Regions from separate parts of the Pseudomonas sp. SZ40 genome, predicted to be linked through region 2. Evidence: riboswitches for the same ligand, from Rfam matches in the RefSeq annotation. Region 2 holds a riboswitch; each other region holds the start of a gene.
The links. Region 2 has a riboswitch for cobalamin ahead of ACT9T4_RS07675 (CbtB domain-containing protein). Riboswitches for the same ligand answer to the same signal wherever they lie in the genome.

Region 1 (4,370 bases), on a different contig from region 2:
CATCGGTGCGGCGGCTGACCATATAGCCGACCCTTTGGCGGGCCAGGGCCAGATCGCCAAGGCGCAGGGCCTGAGCCACCGGCTGGGCATGCTGATCGAGGCTGCGCAAGCCGAGGGCCGCATACAGGGCGATGATCTGCACCAGCCAGCCGATCCAGGGCACCTGCACCAGCAGCACGGTTAGCAGCGTGAGCGGCAATACCGCGAGGCACCAGGCCGTCACGCCGTGGCTACGCCAGCCGCCTCCGGACGGGTTGAAGCGCTGCTCCAGACGATTGGCCAGCTTGCCGAAACCCACCAGCGGGTGCCAACGCCTCGGTTCACCAAGCGCGGCATCCAGCGCCACGCCCACGGCAGCACTGAGGATCAGGCTCATAAACACACTGCGCTATTCATGTGGCTCCCCGTCATGTGATGCCCAGCGATCCTGAAACAGCAATTCACTCAATGGTCGCACTTCGGCCCAGCCCTCCTGGGCCAGCATCGGTACCGGGTAGAACGCCTGCACCGGCCCCAGGCACAGCACCGCCACCGGCTTGCTGCCGGCTGGCATGCCCAGCAGCTCGGCCAGTGCGAGAGGATCGAACAGCGACACCCAGCCCATGCCCAGCCCCTCGGCCCTGGCGGCGAGCCAGAGATTCTGAATGGCGCAGGACAATGACGCCATATCCATTTCTGGCAGGGTGCGCCGGCCGAAGACATGAGCGTCACGGCCGTCCATCAGCGCCGCGACCAGCAACTCGGCGCACTCACGAACGCCCTCGACCTTGAGGCGCATGAACGCGTCGGAGCGTTCGCCCAATGCCTCGGCGGTCAGCCGGCGCTCGGCTTCGACCAACTGATAGATGTCTTCACGCAGTGCTGGTCGAGTGATGCGAATGAAGCGCCAGGGCTGCATCAGACCCACACTGGGCGCCTGGTGCGCAGCTTCGAGCAGCTTGGCGAGCAGTTCAGGCGCCACCTCGCCACCACTGAAATGACGCATATCGCGGCGCTCGGAAATGGCCCGGTAGACAGCGGCACGCTCCTCGGCGCTGAAGGCGTGGTCGCTCATGGCCTGAACAATGCCGCTGCGGCCGCAGGATCGGATGGCAGGTAAAAGTGGATATAGGACGCGGTGAGCCGGCCGAGACGAAACACCGCCTCGCTGACCGGCTTGTCATTGGGGCACTCGCCGCGAGCCAGCGGCTGCAGCTCGGATTCGAGCCGCGAATGATGATAGCTGTGACCGCGCAACAGCCCTTCGGGCAACGTGACCGCCTGCAGCGCGAGGGCGACCAGGCGCTTCTGCATCTGGGCATGGCCAGGCACCAAGCCGGCCAGCTCCGCCCGTTCGCCTGCCGCGTCGCTCAGTGTGTCGAGCAGGTAGAGCATGCCACCGCACTCGGCGAGAATCGGCTTGCCAGCTCGCTGATGGGCGGTGATGGCCTCGATCATCGAACGGTTGGTGGCCAGCGCCTGCAGATGCAGCTCCGGGTAGCCGCCGGGCAGATAAAGGCTGTCCACCTCGGGCAGGCTCTGATCTGCCAGCGGACTGAAGAACGTCAGGGCCGCGCCCATTCGCTCCAGCAGATCGAGATTGGCCTGATAGGTGAACGCGAAGGATGCGTCGCGGGCCACGCCGATGCGCACGCCCTCCAGCAGCGGCAATGGCGCTGCAATCGACGGCGCAGCGAAGGTCACTGGTGGCGGCAGGGTAACCGTTGCGGTCTGTGCCAGAGCATCGGCAGCGGTATCCAGACGCACATCGAGGTCGGCGAGCTCGGCGGCCTGCACCAGGCCCAGGTGGCGGCTCGGCAATTCGATCGCGGCGCTACGCGGCAAAGAGCCGTACCAGCGGATCGAGGCTGGCAGGCTGTCGCGGATCAGATCGTTATGGCGCCCGGGATTGACGCGATTGCCGAGCACACCGGAGAACGGCAGATCCGGCTGATAGCTGGCCAGGCCGACGGCCAGTGCCCCGAAGGTCTGCGCCATGGCGGAGCCATCGATCACCCCCAGCACCGGAACCCCGAAGCGGCGGGCCAGGTCGGCTGCGGATGGCGAGCCGTCGAACAGCCCCATCACACCTTCGATGAGGATCAGGTCCGCCTCGCCAGCGGCTTCCCACAGCAGGCGGCGGCTCTCGGCCTCGCCAACCATCCACAGATCCAGCTGATAAACCGGGTGGCCGCTGGCACGGGAGAGGATCATAGGATCGAGAAAGTCAGGCCCGCACTTGAACACCCGCACCCGCTTGCCCTGCCGGGTGTGCAGGCGTGCCAGGGCCGCAGTGACGGTGGTCTTGCCCTGCCCCGAGGCCGGCGCAGCGATCAACAGTGCCGGACAGTGGCGCGACGCGCGCTCACCCGCATCGGATACAGACGCTGTAACGCTCAAAACTCCACGCCTTTCTGTGCTTTCACGCCGGACTTGAAGGCATGCTTCACGAGCGTCATTTCGGTAACGGTATCCGCGGCCTCTAGCAGCGCCGGTGGCGCGCCACGGCCGGTAGCCACTACGTGCTGCAGCTCGGGGCGCGACTCGATGTCACGCAGCACCACATCCACGTCCAGGTAACCGTGCTTGAGGGCGATGTTCAGCTCGTCCAGTACCACCAGAGCGATCTGCGGGTCGTTCAGCAGTTGCCGGGCGACCTCCCAGGCCTGAACGGCCTTCTCGATGTCCCGCTGACGATCCTGGGTGTCCCAAGTGTAGCCCTCGCCCATCACGTGGTAGCTGACTTCATCGGGAAAGCGGCGGAAAAAGTGCTCCTCACCGGTGGCCATGCCGCCCTTGATGAACTGCACCACGCCGACCTTGAGACCATGCCCCAGCGCGCGGGCGACCATGCCAAAGGCCGAGCTGCTCTTGCCCTTGCCATTGCCGCTGTGCACCAGCAGCAGGCCGTACTCGTCCTGAGCCTGGGCGATCTTTTCGTCCATCAGGGCTTTCTTGCGCGCCATGCGGGCGTTGTGCCGCGCGTCGCGCTCTGCTGATTCTCGGCTTGGGGATGGGGTCATGGGATCTCCTTTGCGCGAGGCCGCGCGGCACACGCCAGTGAAACGGTCGGGCAGGAAACCGGGTTCAGGCCAGACGATGAAGGAATCACACAGGAGCAGGCAGGAGCTGACCGGGTCGGCCGCGCACCGGCCGCGCCCACCGCGCAAACCTGGAAAAGCGACAGGCCGGTCTCCGGGCTTGCGAGCACCGCACTCAGCAGAATGCGGACACCGACGCGACCTTCCCGTATCGACGATACAGTGGCGAGAAGCGTGGTTGGACTCGTTTACCGTTGCGGGGGCAGCGTCGGCCTTGCCTGCCTGTTGAAACAGCGGCGCACCGACTTCCCAGTTTCACCCCCGGCCGAAACCGGGGACACCTGAAGCAAGCCGCGAAGGGTAAGGATTGGCCGCCTCAGCGTCAATCGAAGACTCAGAATCCGCCTCCCTGGCAGGCGAGCCAGACCCACGCAGGGTCCCAGGGCGGTCTCAAAGGAGCATGGCCGAGCTGCAGCGGACGCTGGCCTGGCGCTCAGGGATGGCTGGCCAGCTCGACCGGAAACACCCGCTTCGCTTCGATATAGGTGCGCTGCCAATAGCTGTTGCCGAGACTGTCCAGACGCACGGTGCCGCCCGAAGAAGGTGCATGCACGAAGCGCCCTTCGCCGACGTAGATACCGGCATGACTGACCTGCCGGCCACCGTTGGTGGCGAAGAACACCAGATCGCCACTGCGCAGGGCGTCGCGGCCAACCACTGGGGCGCGCATGCTGATCAGCTCCCGGGTGGAGCGAGGCAACTGGATGCCTGCGGCATCACGGTACACATAGCCGATCAGCCCACTGCAGTCGAAACCACTGGCCGGTGTGTTGCCGCCGTAGCGGTATGGCGTACCGACGAGCCCCAGGGCACGGAACAGCACGTCGTCGGCGCCGCCCTGATAATTGCCAGGAGCGGGCGCGATCACCACAGGCTGCGGAGCGGGTACGGGGGCGCGACTGGAACATGCACTGAGCAGTGCAGCGAGCAGCAGGAAGGCGATGCGGATGGTGGCAGTCATGGACGGACGATCCTGGAGCCTGAATGCGCCCTACTCTGCCCCGTTCACAACTGCAGTGCAAGCTTTAGCTTTATGCTGCAGTCGCTTGAAAACTATCAAGATGTTGCCCGATCCGGACAGATCGGGCATTCAGGCCTCAGTGCTGGGACGCCAGGTGCTCGGTCGGCGCCAGAGCCAGGACGCGCTTGGCCTCGATGAACGTGCGCTTCCAGTAGCGATCGTCCAGGCTGTCGATACGCACCCCACCGCTGCGGCTGCTGGAGGAATGGATGAACTGATCATCGCCCAGATAGATGCCGGCATGGCTGACACGACCGCGACCGTTGGTG
Region 2 (4,370 bases):
GCAACTCACACCAGCGCCGCGCCAGTTCGGCGACGAAATCCATGCCAGGCAGGTGCGCGCGGTAGCAGACCACATCGCTCTGGCTACGCTCGCTGCGCCAGGCCAGGCCCTTGAAACTGATCGGCCGGGTGATCAGTCGGCCGTCCAGCTCCGGCAGCGCGATATGCATGGCCAGGTCACGGGGGCCAAGGCCTTGAGCGTTACCTTGCCACTGCTCTTCGCTGTCCAGCGCGCAAAGCGCCTGCAGCACCGGCACATCACGGCGGAACGGCCGCGCCTGGGGCGACTCCGGGTTGGATTGTGCGAAACCGGTGGTGTTGAGGATCACGCTCACGCCAGCTTCGTCCAGCCAATCCTCGACCTGCGCCAGGCAGGCAGCCTCCTTGAGGCTGGCCACGGCGATGGGCAATGGATTGAGGCCCTGGGCCTGCAGCCGCTGGCAGAAGGTGTCGACGAAGGCGGTGTTGGCGGCCTGCACATGGGTGCGGTAGAACAGCAGCGCGGCAACGGGCGCATCCGGCTGCCAGCTGGCACGCCAATCCTGCAGCGACGCATTGCCCAGGTGCGGGTGATACAGGCCGACCCGCGGTAGCGCTCGGGGAGGCTGGCTGCCGTAACGCCGGCCAAGATAGCGATCAGCGATGCAATGGAAAAACTGCCGCGCGTTATCCACACCACCCTGACGAAGGTATTGCCAGAGCCGCTCGGCGTCTTCGCCGGCGACATTGCCCAAGCCGGTCAATTCCGGATCGGGGCTGTCGTCGCCAGGCACCAGAATCAGCGTCTTGCCCTGCCCCGCCAGCTCCACCAGCCGCTGGATGCCATAGCGCCAGTAACTGACACCGCCGTGCACGGAAATCAGAATGACCTTGGCATGCTGCAGGACCTTCTCGACGTAGAAGTCCACCGAGGCGTTGTTACTCAGCTGCGCCGGGCTGGCCAGGCGCAGGCTGGGGTAATCCTCGGGCAGATGACGGGCGACCTCGGCCAGCAGCGACAGGTGCGAATCACCGGTGCACAGCACCACCAGCTCGGCGGGGGTCTGGCCGAGGTCGGCGATGCTGTCGGCCGGCAGCGACTGGCCGGGCTGGGTGCGCAGGAGGTGCATATTCTCGCCTAAGGCATCGCCCGCAAGCGGGCTCCTACGCGAACCGCAGGAGCCCGCTTGCGGGCGATCATGGTTATACCAGCGCCGCTTTCAGCTCAGCCGCGATGGCCGTGTGGTCGAGCTCCTGGCCGATCACGATCAGGCGGGTAACCCGCGCTTCATCGGCCTTCCAGGCGCGGTCGAAATGCTTGTCGAAACGCAGGCCGACCCCTTGCAGAAGCAGACGCATGGGTTTGTTCGGCACGGCGACGAAGCCCTTGATGCGCAGGATGCCATGTTTGCCGACCACATCCTTCAGCGCGGCCAGCAGGCGGGCTTCATCGGCTTCCGGTAGTTCCACGTGGAACGAGTCGAACTCGTCGTGATCGTGGTCTTCGTCTTCATTGTCGTGGTGAGTCTTGCGGCCTTCAATGTGCAACTCGGTCTCGCTGTTCAGGCCCAGCAGCACATTGAGCGGCAACGAACCGCCATGGGCCTCCACCACCTTGACCGCTGGCGGCAGCTCTTCGCCGACTTCGGCGCGCACCGCTGCCAGGGTCTCGGCATCGAGCAGATCGGCCTTGTTGAGGATCACCAGATCGGCGCTCGCCAGTTGGTCGGCGAACAGTTCGTGCAGGGGCGACTCATGATCGAGGTTGGGGTCGAGCTTGCGCTGGGCATCGACCTGATCGGGGAAGGCAGCGAAGGTGCCGGCAGCCACCGCCGGGCTGTCGACCACGGTGATCACCGCATCGACGGTGCAGGCGTTGCGGATTTCCGGCCAGTTGAAGGCCTGGACCAGTGGCTTGGGCAGGGCCAGGCCGCTGGTTTCGATCAGGATATGGTCGAGGTCGCCGCGACGCTCCACCAGTTCGCGCATCACCGGGAAGAACTCTTCCTGCACGGTGCAGCACAGACAGCCGTTGGCCAGTTCGAAAACCCGACCGTTGGCTTCTTCCTCGGTGCAGCCGATGGTGCATTGCTTGAGGATCTCACCGTCGATACCCAGTTCGCCGAACTCGTTGACGATCACCGCAATGCGACGGCCCTCGGCGTTTTCAAGCATGTGCCGCAGCAAGGTGGTCTTACCAGCACCGAGGAAGCCGGTGACGATGGTGACGGGTAGTTTGGCGAGCGTTTTCATGATTGGCCCTGCGTCTGAATGAACGGCGAGCGGGCAATAGGATGGCAGGCGCCAGCCGAGGCTGGCGAAGGCATCACCGGATCACCCCGCCCGGTTGTCGAAAGCGTTATCGAGGCAGGTCTCCTGGCTCACAGGTCATGGCGCGTAGCCGGCCTTCCCGGTTTCCCAGTGGCGATTGGCGATGCGCTCGCTGCTTACAGTTGCGGGGGCAGCCACGGCTTGCCGTGTTCCCTCTTAGCTCCATACCTATCGATGGAGAACCTCGAAGAGCACAAGGCTACGCAGAGCCTGCGACACGGTCAATCGCTAGGGTCCGTGGACGTTTCAGCGCGGTCGTGCTGAAACGTCCACAGAGCCTGAATCTGCAACATATTGACGCACTTGCCGCTTCGTGGTGTTCTTGCGCGGTTGTTTCAGGTGTCTCACGCCGCCGTGCGTGAGGTGAAACGGGAAGCCGGTTAGAGTCCGGCGCTGCCCCCGCAACGGTAAGCGAATGTCAGGATCGTCGTGGCCACTGTGCGAAAGCATGGGAAGGCCGATCCTCATCACTGCCCAGTGATCATCGTGAGCCCGGAGACCGGCCTGAATCCTCTGTTTGGCAACCCGCGGTGGGCGGGCACGCGCCGATAACTGCCCGTTATGCGGGCGGGCTCGCTGCGTCCCTGCTGTGCCGTTCACCTCATAGTGAAGGTTCACGACCATGTCCAGCAGCGCCATCTCGCACTCCAGCGCACCTGCACTTCCCCTGTCACAGCGTATTCTGCTTGCCGTTGGCAGCTGCGCGCTGGGCGCCGTGCTGATCTTCTTCGCCGGCTTCTCCCACGTCGAAGCCTTGCACAATGCGGCCCACGATACCCGGCATAGCGCCGCGTTCCCGTGCCACTGAGGACGCCAGGATGATCAAGCGCATCGCCCAGACCGCAGGCTTCGCCGGCCTGCTCGCTGCCATCGTGCTGACCGTGCTGCAGAGCCTGTGGATAACCCCGCTGATCCTGCATGCCGAGACGTTCGAAGTCGCCGAGCCCGCGGCCAGCATCGAACACAACCACGACACCGCAAGCGCTGCTCACGATCATGGCGCCGCTGGCGCTCACAGCCATGACGGTGAAGCATGGGCACCGGAAGATGGCTGGCAACGGCTGTTATCCACAGGCTTGAGCAACCTGGTGGTAGGTGTGGGCTTCGCGCTGATGCTCGCCGGCCTGTTCACCCTGCGCGCCCCCGAGAGAACCTGGCAGGGCCTGCTCTGGGGCCTGGCCGGTTTCGCCACCTTCGTGCTGGCGCCCTCGAGCGGCTTGCCGCCGGAGCTGCCAGGTACCGCTGCGGCCGAATTGCTGCTGCGCCAGTACTGGTGGATCGGTACCGCAGCTTCGACCGCGGCCGGGCTGGCGCTGCTGGCATTTGGCAACAACTGGCTGCTGCGCATACTTGGCCTGGTGATTCTGGCGCTGCCCCATGTGATCGGCGCACCGCAGCCTGAGGTGCATGAAAGCCTGGCACCCGAAGCGCTGGAGCACGAATTCATCCTTGCCTCGCTGCTCACCAACGCTGCGTTCTGGGCTGCTCTGGGGCTGGCTGCCGCCTGGTTCCATGGCCGCACTCGACACGCAGAATGAACGAGCGCTCGACCCTCGTCGCCGGCCTGGGTTGCCGGCGCGGGTGTTCGCTGAGCGAGCTGCTGGCCTTGCTCGACGATACGCTGGCCGAGCATGGCTCGAGCACTGCCGAGCTGACGGCCCTGGCCAGCAGCGACCACAAGGCTGACGAGCCCGGGTTGCTGCAGTTGGCCGAGCATCTGGGCCTGCCCATCAGCTTCCTGCCCACCGATGCGCTGACGGGTTACCATGAGCGCCTGAGCCAGACCTCGGCCATCGCCCTGCATGTCACTGGCAGCCCGAGCGTTGCCGAAGCCAGCGCCCTGGCCTTGGTCGAGCGCTTGAGCAATCGCCCCGCTCGCCTGTGGATAACCAAGCGCAAGAGCGCTAACGCCACACTGGCCGTTGCCCGCAGCGATCCGTAGGGTGGATCGGGACGCGTAGTCCACGCTTTCTCGATCCGCCGGATGGCGATCCCCCGCCGAGTGACCGGATAAGCCGAACAACACGGTGGAGGAGAAAAGCCTCTTCCACCCTACACCCA
Region 3 (4,370 bases), on a different contig from region 2:
ACTGCAGCACCGTACTCACCGCGCCCGCCTCCCGCGTACCAAAATCACCGCGAAGGCCGGCGCACCGATCAACGCGGTGACCACACCGATGGGCAGTACCTGGCCCTTGATCACCGTACGCGACAGCACGTCGGCGGCGATCAGGAACACCGCGCCAGTCAGGGCCGCGACCGGCACCAGCCGGCCATGCCGCACGCCGACCAGCAGCCGTGCAGCGTGAGGGATCACCAGACCGACGAAGCCGATGGAGCCGACGATCGACACCATCACCGCCGTGACCAGCGCCGCGCAGGCGATCAACGTGGCCTGCACCCGGCGCACCGGTACGCCCAGCGACGCAGCCGATTCGGCACCGAAGGTGAAGGCATCCAGCGCGCGGGTATGCCAGGCCACCAGCAGCACCCCGGCCAGCGCCACGGGTACGGCCAGGGCGACATCGTGCCAGTTGACACCACTGAGGTTGCCGAGCAGCCAGAACATGATGCCCCGGGCCTGCTCGGCGCTGGCCGACTTGGTGATCAGGAACGAGGTCAGCGCGTTGAACAGTTGGGAGCCGGCGATACCGGCAAGAATGATCTGCCCGGTGCCATTCAGCGCACCGCCGCCCGCAGCCCTTGCCAGCAAGGCGACCAGGCTGAAGGCGGCGATCGCACCGATGAAGGCGCCCATGGACAGCGACAGCATGCCTGCGCCGAGCCCCAGCAGCGCCACCGAAACCGCTCCAGTGGAGGCACCTGCGGAAATCCCCAGCAGATAGGGATCGGCCAGCGGATTGCGCAACAGCGCCTGCAGCACCACACCGGAAACCGCCAACCCGGCGCCGCAGCAGGCGGCCACCAGGGCCCGGGTCAGGCGGTAGTTCCAGACGATTCCCTCGTCGATCGGATCGAGCACGAAGCCCGCCCCGAACAGTTTGTTGGCCAGCACCTGAAAGACCACCGACAACGGGATGCGGGTTTCACCCAGCGCCACACCGACGACCACCGCCACGGCCAGCAACAGCAGGCAGACGATGGTCAGCAGGAACAGGCGGGAGCCACGGGCAATCATTTCTGCAGATCGAACCCGTCAACGGCCTTGGCCAGGGTTTCGATGCCGGTGATCATGCGCAGCGAAGCCTGCATGCCGTCGGCATCGAGAATCACGATGCGGCCGTTCTTCACCGCATCCATGTGCTTGGCGACCGGATCATTACGCAGGAACTCGAGTTTCTTCTCCACGTCGTCAGCCGGGAAACGGCGGCGATCCATGCGCGCAAGCACCAGCACGGTCGGGTTGGCCTTGGCCAGGGTTTCCCAGCCGACGGTTGGCCACTCTTCGCTGGACTCGACCACGTTTTGCAGCCCCAGCGACTTCATCATGTAATCGGCAACGCCTTTCTGACCGGCCATGTAGGGGTCGAGATCCAGGTCGGCGCTGGAGAACCAGAACGCGGCGGAGATCTGCTTCGCCTGGCGCTGCTCGGCATTTGCAACCGCCTTGCCGAGTCGCTCCTGCAGGCTGCCGACCAGCTTGTCGCCCTCAGCCTGCACGTCGAATATCTGCGCCAGCTGCTGAATGCTCTTGTACAGGCTGTCGATCTGGAACGGCTGCAGGCGAGTACCGTCGGCACCTACCAGATTGTCCTTGCCCTCGCAGTCGGACGGCATGATGTAGGTCGGAATCTTCAGCGCGTGAAACTGCTCACGGGTGCCGACCACGCCCTGCTTGCCCACCATCCACTCGAACTGCACGGCCACCAGCCCGGGGCGCTTGTTGATCACCGACTCGAAGCTCGGGTCGTTATCGGCCAGGCGCTCGACCTTGGCATTCTGCGCCTCGAACTCGGGCAGCACGTTGCTGAACCACAGCGAGGTACCCACCAGACGGTCGCCAAGCCCGAGGGAATAGAGAATTTCGGTGCCGGCCTGACCGATGGTCACGGCGCTCTTCGGCGCAGCGGCGAAGCTCAGCTCATGGCCGCAGTTCTCGAGGGTCAGGGGGTAACGAGTCGGGGTGGCGGCCAGCGCCATCGAAGACAGGCCAAGGGTGGCGGCCAGAACGGCAAAACGAGACACGGTCATGCGGGTGATCTCCCAATCAACAGATACGCATAAATGGCAGTGCGCAGGCTGGAGAACACATCACGCCAAGCGGCCATGGCCGCACCTGTCCATGAGGAAGGTGATTACGGATGCCCCCTCCCGGACACCCCGCCGGCTGGTTCGATTGCAGTGTCCAAACACAGCTGGATTGCAGCTGATCGGACCGACGCCGGCAGGTCTCCTGACTGGTACGTCGCGGCAGCGCTGTGGCCTTCCCGGGGTCGCCCCCAGTGACACGAATGCAGCGCTGCTCGGTACCTACAGTTGCGGGGGCAGTTCCGTTTGGCCATTAGAAATGGCGACGGATTCCCTATTAATTCCTCGCGGAAACCGGCGGGCGGCATCTTAAACGATTAGGTCGCTGCCCTGCAGCGCTTCGCTGCAGTTTCTGCGCATTCATCTCGACATACCGAAGCCGTTGCAGCACCTGTGCGGCTAATGCTGGCGGCCATTATTGTTACAATATAACAATTTAGCAAGTCGAGTTGAGTGCTCGCTTCAGCTCCTGATCGAAAGATCCATGGAGCCGATCGACACCGTGGTGGAAAAATTCGGATTCGGGCTTGAAATGAGAACCAAAATCAACAAGACTTGATATTGTTACCTTATAACGTATTTATTGGAGTGCTCATGAAACCTGGTATCCACCCCGACTACCGCCCCGTGCTGTTTCACGATGTCTCGGCCGACACCTATTGGCTGATCGGTTCCACCGTCAGCACCGACAAGACCCGCGAGCACAGCGACGGCAACACCTATCCCTACGTCACGCTCGATATCTCCAGCGCGTCGCACCCGATCTACACCGGCCAGCAGCGCCAGACGGCAAGCGAAGGTCGGGTGGCCGGCTTCAACAAACGCTTCGCCGGTTTCGCAGGAGCCCGCTCATGAAAGTCGTCGCCTCGCTGAAACAGGCCAAACTGCGCCACCGCGATTGCCAGATCGTCAAGCGCCGGGGTCGCATCTACGTGATCTGCAAGACCGAACCACGCTTCAAGTGCGTGCAAGGCCGGCCCAAACCGCAGCGCAAGAACAAGGGCTAAGCGCCTGCATCAGCCTCTCGGCGCGGCGCGTTCACAGCCGTCTCTCCAGGTCTGTGGCGCGACAACCATTCGCCCGCAAGCGGGCTCCTACAGTATCGAGGCGCCTGCAAAATCGTTGGGGTGAAGCCATTCCGGTAGGAGCGCCGCCCTCGGCGCGAATGCGATGCTAGCCGTTCTCTGCATCCGCGCCGTACCCACCATTCGCCGCGGCACGGTCCGACGGCATCGGGGCGCCTGCGAAATCGTTGGGGTGAAGCCATGCCGGTAGGAGCGCCGCCCTCGGCGCGAATGCGATGGTAGCCATTCTCTGCATCCGCGCCGTACCCACCATTCGCCGCGTGGCACGGTCCGACAGCATCGGGGCGCCTGCGAAAATGGGTGTTCGACGCCATTTTCTGGTCGCCGCGGGGCGATTTCGCTCATTCCGCGGCTGACGCCGTGACGAGCAGGCCATGCGACAAGCCCGGTCAACTCAACCTGCCACCTCCCCCAGTTCACGCAAATAGCTCCAGGGGTAGATGCCGCGGTCGTGGCCATCGTCGAACACCAATTGCAGCCCATAGCCCTGTGCGTGAACTGCCGTGATGCGGACGCCATCCGCTACCACGTCGATGCGCTGCGCCAGCCGAGCCGCCCGGCATTTCGAGCACGGACACCCGGCACGCAGGCGCCCGTGGGCAAGCACCTGTACCTGCCCTTGCCCCCAATCCACGCTCAATGTCGCTTGCGTGGCACTGTTACGTATTGCGACGGGTACCTGGTTCATGACTTTTGCAGTCGCAACTGGCCGATGGCGATACGCACCGCCTTGCGCACTTCCGGGTCGGCATCGTGCTCGACGGCCAGCAATGCGGGCAGTGCCTGAGCGTCGCCCAGCTCGCCAAGCGCCAGCGCGGACTCCTTGCGCAGGTTGCTGATGGCGTGCCCGAGCAGTTCCACCAGCGCCTCAAGGGCCGCGGCGAATCGCAGGCGGCCGAGCGAGCGCACCGCACGCAGCCGCACCTGCCAGTAGCTGTCGCTCAGCGCCTCCAGCAGCGCAGGGCCGGCACCCGCGTGGCCAACTTTGCCGAGGGTGGTGGCGGCCTCTTCACGCACCTGCCATTCGCGATCCTTGAGCGCCGTCTGCAGGGCTGGCAGCACGCTGTCGTCGCTGGCCAGCCCCAGCGCACCGGTGGCGGCACGGCGTACTTCGGTATCGGTATCGTCGCTGGCCAGGCGCGCCAGTTGCGGCAGCGCATCGGAC

Region 1: another riboswitch for cobalamin. It lies ahead of cobO (cob(I)yrinic acid a,c-diamide adenosyltransferase); the one in region 2 lies ahead of ACT9T4_RS07675 (CbtB domain-containing protein).
Region 3: another riboswitch for cobalamin. It lies ahead of ACT9T4_RS03895 (ABC transporter substrate-binding protein); the one in region 2 lies ahead of ACT9T4_RS07675 (CbtB domain-containing protein).

What each region holds. Positions count from the first base shown of each region.
Region 1 covers NZ_JBQWIF010000030.1:39,863-44,232, forward strand. Annotated here, with positions in the region: gene cbiB (adenosylcobinamide-phosphate synthase CbiB) at 1-376, opposite strand, end outside; gene bluB (5,6-dimethylbenzimidazole synthase) at 389-1,054, opposite strand; gene ACT9T4_RS20310 (cobyrinic acid a,c-diamide synthase CobB) at 1,051-2,379, opposite strand; gene cobO (cob(I)yrinic acid a,c-diamide adenosyltransferase) at 2,376-3,002, opposite strand; cobalamin riboswitch at 3,149-3,380, opposite strand; gene ACT9T4_RS20320 (C40 family peptidase) at 3,514-4,041, opposite strand; gene ACT9T4_RS20325 (C40 family peptidase) at 4,178-4,370, opposite strand, start outside.
Region 2 covers NZ_JBQWIF010000006.1:132,730-137,099, forward strand. Annotated here, with positions in the region: gene cobN (cobaltochelatase subunit CobN) at 1-1,108, opposite strand, end outside; gene cobW (cobalamin biosynthesis protein CobW) at 1,182-2,231, opposite strand; cobalamin riboswitch at 2,328-2,511, opposite strand; cobalamin riboswitch at 2,630-2,831, shown strand; gene ACT9T4_RS07675 (CbtB domain-containing protein) at 2,932-3,117, shown strand; gene ACT9T4_RS07680 (CbtA family protein) at 3,128-3,847, shown strand; gene ACT9T4_RS07685 (cobalamin biosynthesis protein) at 3,844-4,251, shown strand.
Region 3 covers NZ_JBQWIF010000003.1:21,001-25,370, reverse strand. Annotated here, with positions in the region: gene ACT9T4_RS03905 (ABC transporter ATP-binding protein) at 1-19, opposite strand, end outside; gene ACT9T4_RS03900 (FecCD family ABC transporter permease) at 16-1,050, opposite strand; gene ACT9T4_RS03895 (ABC transporter substrate-binding protein) at 1,047-2,063, opposite strand; cobalamin riboswitch at 2,239-2,434, opposite strand; gene ACT9T4_RS03890 (type B 50S ribosomal protein L31) at 2,715-2,975, shown strand; gene ykgO (type B 50S ribosomal protein L36) at 2,972-3,127, shown strand; gene ACT9T4_RS03880 (DUF971 domain-containing protein) at 3,600-3,893, opposite strand; gene ACT9T4_RS03875 (HEAT repeat domain-containing protein) at 3,890-4,370, opposite strand, start outside.